DNA from 2 places in the Ornithinibacillus proteolyticus genome. Region 2 is predicted to be linked to the other one. Evidence: a T-box and tRNA genes for the amino acid it is inferred to sense, from the RefSeq annotation. Region 2 holds a T-box; the other holds one or more tRNA genes.
What was found. A T-box is a leader RNA that pairs with one kind of tRNA and senses whether it is charged. The one in region 2 lies ahead of thrS (threonine--tRNA ligase), so its partner is inferred to be a tRNA-Thr.
Positions count from the first base shown of each region.

Region 1 (3,413 bases), on a different contig from region 2:
AGCATTGTTCCGTAGCTGGAACCAGGTGAATCATTTAGAATACGTACATCTAAATCCCTTGCTCCCCCACCTCTGGCTACAATACTAGGATAAGCAGCATTAGCTGCCTCTATTAATTCATTTTTAGCTTCTAACAATACATTCTTTGCAGCATCGAAATCTGGACAACCAACTACTTGGATTTGTCCAATCATGACTCTATCTGAAGCTTCTGTTTTAAAACCACCTGCATCTCTTACAATTTTAGCAATGTGACTTGCAGAAGCGACAATTGATGGTTCCTCAACAACCATTGGTATTATATAGTCTTTCCCGTTAATTAAGAAGTTCAATCCTAATCCTAACGGAAGTGGGAATGTTCCTATAACATTCTCAATCATTTTATCTGCAGTATCGATTGGTAATGCCTCCTGTGATGTTAAGACGCTTAAGTCATCTTCAGATAGCTCAAGTGCCTCCTGCAACAGCTCTCTTCGTTCTTCAACTGTTCTTTTATAAAATCCAGGAATCCTAGAAGATCTCATACCAACCATCCTTTAATAGTATCTATTTATTTAGTAAGAACTTGTTTCATTCTTTATTTTATATAAAGAATTACTCTATCTATTATGTTAAAAAACAGTATAAAATGCAAATAAAAAAAAAAGGTTACGAAAGAATCGTAACCTTGCATGATTTCACGTATTTATATGATGAGCCATGAAGGATTCGAACCTTCGACCCTCTGATTAAAAGTCAGATGCTCTACCGACTGAGCTAATGGCTCATGTTATCAAGTGGTTCTAAGTTAGTCTGAGCGTTTTTATATAATCGGCGGCTTCTTTGTGTTCCATAAATAAAAAAGTCCCAGAAAATAAAAAAAGCTGGGCTACCAGGATTCGAACCTGGGAATCACGGGACCAAAACCCGTTGCCTTACCGCTTGGCTATAGCCCAATAATGTAAATGGTGGAGGGGGGCAGATTCGAACTGCCGAACCCGAAGGAGCGGATTTACAGTCCGCCGCGTTTAGCCACTTCGCTACCCCTCCATATAGTTAACATATTAATATGTTTTTATACAAAAAAATGGTGCCGGCCAGAGGACTTGAACCCCCAACCTACTGATTACAAGTCAGTTGCTCTACCAATTGAGCTAGGCCGGCATGGTATTAACTCACCTATTCATTTTATCACGCTTGCCTGATGACCCCTGTATCTTCCAGCATATTCATGGATGTGTATGCTTCGGGGTTACTCGTAGCTGATTCGGTAGAAGTATTGCTCGTTGCTCTACCAATTGAGCTAGGCCGGCATGGTGAAGAACTATCTAGGTTTAAATGGTGGAGGATGCAGGGCTCGAACCTGCGACCCCCTGCTTGTAAGGCAGGTGCTCTCCCAGCTGAGCTAATCCTCCACATGGTGACCCGTACGGGATTCGAACCCGTGTTACCGCCGTGAAAGGGCGGTGTCTTAACCGCTTGACCAACGGGCCAGTTCATTTATTCAACTTGTCTTAGCAGTCAACGAATTTTATTATATACAGATTTCTACACTTTGTAAAGAGAAAAATGATATTTTTTTATAAAAAATTTTCATCCCCCGTAAAACCCTTGATACACAAGGGAGTATCCCCCTAATAAAATTAATAAATTAAGAAATAAATTGGTTTTTCATTTAAAAAGTGATAAATTATAGTTAGGTACTAATAGTTAATCACAATGGAGGTTCCAAATGACTGAACTATTAAAGGATAAAAACATTGTTGTTATGGGTGTTGCCAACGAAAGAAGTATTGCATGGGGTATTACAAAATCACTCCATAATGCTGGAGCAAACCTTATATTTACTAACAGGCAAGAAAGATCGTATAAAAAACTAACTAAGTTATTAGAACAAAATGATATCGAGGCTAAACTCATCGTTACCTGTGATGTTGCGGACGATGCAAGTATAAGCAACGCTTTTAATGAGATAAAAGAAAAGGTTGGGGTTATACACGGACTTGTCCATGCCGTCGCATTTGCAAACCGCGATGAACTGAAAGGTGATTTCAGCGATACATCAAGAGAGGGATTTTTATTAGCACAGGATATTAGTGCATTTTCTTTAGTTGCTGTCACAAAAGCAGCAAAAGAACTAATGACTGAAGGTGGCAGTATCGTTACGCAAACATATTTAGGTTCTGAAAAAGTAATTCCTAACTATAATGTAATGGGAGTTGCCAAAGCTTCTTTAGAAGCAAGTGTTAGATACCTAGCCGAAGATGTTGGAAAACATGGTATTCGCGTAAACGCAGTATCTGCTGGACCTATTCGGACCTTAGCAGCAAAAGGTGTCTCTGGGTTTAACGAGAAACTAGGCATGGTGGAAGAAAAAGCACCTTTACGCCGTAATGTTGACCAGGACCAAGTTGGAGACGCTACCCTATTCTTTATCAGTGACCTTTCTCGTGGTGTAACCGGAGAGGTGCTACATGTCGATTCAGGTTACCACATAATTGGTGGCTAATTTTACTAATCCATAATCAATCATAGACGCTTACTAAAAATGCTTTAGTAAGCGTTGTTTTCTATTTAGATAAGGAAATACAGGGGGGATTTGAATGGGAGAGTGGTTTGCTAGTAAGGCAGTATCATCTTTTCATTTATGGGGGATCCACCACCTATTCATGGTATTCTTATTTATTTTTGGAGTTGTATTACTACTAATTTGCTCCAACAAATGGATTACCAATAAAAGGACATCTAATTTTTTTAGGATGGGGTTATTGATCACCTTAGTTTCCTCTGAACTTAGTTACCAAACATGGGGGATATTAAACGGAAGTTGGAATCCGCGTGAATTCCTTCCCTTTCAACTATGTAGCATAGCGGGAATCCTTACTATGCTTGCACTAACCAAAAATAAGAAAATCATTCAAGTTATCCTATTCATCGGCATTGTACCCTCCTTCCTCGCGGTTGTAACACCAGAATTACACCATGGTTTTCCTCATTTTCGATTTTGGCAGTTTTTTATACACCATTTCATTTTATCCTGGGCTTGTATATTTTTAGTCCTAACATCTAAGATAAAAATCACCTTTAAAAAGACAATAGAGTCCTATCTTTACCTTTTATGTTATGCAGCAATTATCAGATTCTTTATCAATCCAATTTTTGACGCCAATTTTCTTTTCTTAGCTAGAACACCTTCAACCAGTACACCGCTAAATTTTCTCGGAGATGGATTTTGGTACTATTTTAATCTTTGTATGGTTGGGTTACTTGTATTCATAGCCATCTATGGTGTTTATAATGCGCTATATCAATTCAGGAGAAGAAACAGGTGACAACCCCTTCTGAAACACCAATTACGCTTATACAGCCATTTTTGATTAAATAATGAGATACATTATCTAAAGTATATGACCAATAAAAAACTACCACAGACT
Region 1 covers NZ_JBCPXV010000064.1:10,553-13,965, forward strand. Annotated here, with positions in the region: gene AAIB49_RS18075 (hydroxymethylglutaryl-CoA reductase, degradative) at 1-524, opposite strand, end outside; tRNA gene AAIB49_RS18080 (tRNA-Lys) at 694-766, opposite strand; tRNA gene AAIB49_RS18085 (tRNA-Gln) at 864-935, opposite strand; tRNA gene AAIB49_RS18090 (tRNA-Tyr) at 946-1,029, opposite strand; tRNA gene AAIB49_RS18095 (tRNA-Thr) at 1,068-1,143, opposite strand; tRNA gene AAIB49_RS18100 (tRNA-Val) at 1,319-1,394, opposite strand; tRNA gene AAIB49_RS18105 (tRNA-Glu) at 1,398-1,472, opposite strand; gene fabI (enoyl-ACP reductase FabI) at 1,712-2,488, shown strand; gene AAIB49_RS20040 (YwaF family protein) at 2,583-3,311, shown strand.
Region 1: it has a tRNA-Thr gene. The T-box ahead of thrS (threonine--tRNA ligase) is inferred to sense a tRNA for this amino acid. The anticodon was not compared.

Region 2 (3,413 bases):
TTTAAAGCATCTTTGATGTGAAAATCAATCTTTGGACCATAAAACGCTCCGTCCCCCTCGTTTAATTGATAGTCAACATTAAGAGTATCAAGTACATTTCTTAATGCTGTTTCAGAGATTTCCCAAAGAAGATCATCACCCAATGAATCCTCTGGACGAGTCGAAAGTTCAACCGAATAATCAAAACCGAATGTACGATAAACCTGATCAATTAAATTGAACACCTGCTTAATTTCACTTTCAATTTGATCCTCTCGGACGAATATGTGAGCATCATCTTGACAAAATGTACGAACCCTAAGCAACCCATTTAATGCACCACTATATTCATGACGATGAACTTGGCCAAACTCTGCCAATCTTATGGGGAGATCTCTATAAGAGTATAGGTTATTTTTAAATATGAGCATATGCCCCGGACAATTCATCGGTTTCAAAGCAAATTTTGTGTTATCTACTTCTGAAAAATACATATTTTCATGGTAATGGTCCCAATGGCCTGATTTCTCCCATAGTTCTTGATTCATCATGAAAGGCGTACGAACTTCATCATAATATGCACTGCTTTGTATTTCTCTGGAGAACCTTTCCAATTCATTCCTTACTATTTGTCCTTTTGGCAAATAAAATGGCATTCCTGGAGCTTCCTCCGAGAACATAAATAATTCTAATTGTTTCCCCAACTTTCGATGATCTCGCTTTTCTGCTTCTTCTAGGAAGTTCAAATGTTGTTCCAAATCTTTTTTATTTTTAAAAGCAACTCCATAGACTCGTTGTAGAACATCATTATCACTATCTCCCCGCCAATAAGCACCCGAGACTCGTGTCAATTTGAATGCCTTTATGAAACCTGTAGAAGGTAAATGTGGGCCACGGCAAAGGTCAATGAATTCTCCTTGTTTATATAAAGTAATTTTTTCACCTTTAGGAAGGCCTTTTAATATTTCTATCTTATATGGTTCATCGTTTTCTTCAAATAATCTTTCGGCTTCTTCATAAGATACTTCTATTCGTTGAATCCCAAAATTTTCATTTATGACTCTTTCCATCTCTTTTTCGATAGCATGTAGGTCATCTGAATTCAAACTTTGCTCCAATTTCATATCATAGTAAAATCCATCTTCAATAACAGGCCCTATACCCAATTTCACATTGCCAAATAATCTCTTTACCGCTTGTGCTAATACGTGTGCTGTCGTATGACGTAGTACATGTACTCCCTCTTCCGAATCCAGCGTTAGAACAGATAGACTTGCGTCTCGGTTTAACTCATAGCTCAAATCTACAATTTGATTATCTACTTTTCCCGCCACTGCATTTTTCCTTAAACTTGAGCTAATAACCCCTGCAACCTTCTCTACAGTAGTACCTACAGGAAACTCCTTTACCTTCCCATCTGGAAATTGAATCCTTACCATTTCTTCACTCATCGTCAAAACACTCCTTTATCATTTTGTTAAATAAAAAAACACACTCATCCCTAGAAGAGGGACGAATGTGTAATCCGTGGTTCCACCCAAATTTCCATAAGGCTGTAAGTAGCTTTATGGCTTATGGTGCTGTAACGTAGCATTTACGGCATTGAATACTTGATTCCTCAATACAGCTCAAAGGTGGTAAGTTACTCTCCTGCGTTAGGAAGATCTCAGCACAACTTCCCTCTCTGTAAACCGTTAAAAGTAACTCATGTCCTTTTCATAGCAATTATTGTAATTCTTTTGGCACAAATAAAAAAACACACCCATCCCTAGAAGAGGGACGAATGTGTTATCCGTGGTTCCACCCAAATTCCCATAAGGCAAAATATACCTATATGGCTCTGGTGCTGTAACGTAGCATTAACGGTATTGGATACTTAGATTCCCCAATACAGCTCAAAGGTGGTAAGACAACTGTCCTGCGTTAGGAAGATTTCAGCGTAACTTCCCTCTCTGTAAACCGTAAAAAGTTGCTCATATCCTTATCGTAGCTATTTTAATAGTCAAATGAATTTTGATTTCTTCATATATTACATTATCTTAATTCATTTTGCAATCCCTTTTTGGTTAGGAACCCCACTCTTTAAATTCTAACAGATTACGAATTCAACACTTTCGCAACCATTATTTAGAGGATAAATAGGTTTTTCAGTTGATTTGGGAAGTCTTTATGTTTTTTTGTTGATGCTCAGCACCCTTTGCTCCAACAACAGCCAAAGGTAAAATGCTTTTGCGATAAAGGATGTAATCCTCACGTTTATTTTTCTTACGAACATGCTTCTTTCCCTTTACAAGTATACGACCCGCTGTAAAGGAAACCTCTTCACGAATATGCTTATGTAAATCCCACCCTGTTTGTATAAGGGCGGGAGTAATGAATTTCGTACATATATTACGTTCCGAATACTTTTTCCTCGTCAATCCGTTCCCCTCCCGACTGACTGGTGCTTTAACATATATTCAGTGGGAGGGTTAGATGTAGTTGGGGGATGGTTATCGTAAAAAACAGGTTGTCCGTCTTACACTAAGTACAAAATTGGCTTTATTAACATTACTAGAATGAATCACGCTTTTTCTCATCTTTCTCGATTTCCTCGAATAGCCACCTGTGTTTCTTCAATAATTTCATTTTATACTCTTCACCTATAATGGATAATTGAATGTTTATGGGGTATTGACCTGCACGAATCCAATTAATATCCCCTTCCGATAAGCAATGCCACTCGCCCCTTACTCCTTTATCCTTAAAGTACCGTTTAAAATGTCTTTCCACAATCAAGGGGTTGTCTGTTTCAATAGTATGTAACTTGACAACTTCATAGGGGCCGGTATTTATTACCTGTAACCTTCTATCCCAATCGTTTGACTTGCCTATCTTTACCAACCCGCCTTTAGTCTCTTGAAAAAAATAAACGCCACACTTTGATGCCATTTCCAAGCACACTCCTTTGAAAAAATGAATTCAGTAGGAGTATTTGTGAACAATTTCTATTTTATTCATTCGAGTAAATTATTTAGTGTTTCCTACTATTACTATTTTCATACCATTTATTATAGTCAATGGTTTCCTTTGCCGAATTCACTTTCCCTTTGACTATAGTATGTGTAAGTGTTAACATAAAAGATTTCCCTTTTTACCTAATACTCCACTTGATATAATTACAAATAATAGAACATCAAGCTAGTTTCGATAAAACAAAATCGAAGGAGATGTAAAGGTATGTTAGTTTCACATCCATTCAGGGATTTTGATGGAAATTATGACTATTTTTTCGTTAACAGATTCGGAAAGCTATCTTGCATTAAAAGCGAGAAGAAGTTAGAGGTTGGTTCATTGATGTTTCTAGAAGCCTTTCCAGCCGGTGATTATTTATTACGAGTAACTGAAATGACCCAAGAAGAAGGAAAGACAATCATTGAATGGGAGTCAGCAGA
Region 2 covers NZ_JBCPXV010000053.1:8,515-11,927, reverse strand. Annotated here, with positions in the region: gene thrS (threonine--tRNA ligase) at 1-1,418, opposite strand, end outside; T-box leader at 1,485-1,708, opposite strand; T-box leader at 1,752-1,976, opposite strand; partial or broken gene AAIB49_RS17145 (type I restriction endonuclease subunit R) at 2,163-2,399, opposite strand; gene AAIB49_RS17140 (GIY-YIG nuclease family protein) at 2,533-2,910, opposite strand; gene AAIB49_RS17135 (hypothetical protein) at 3,199-3,413, shown strand, end outside.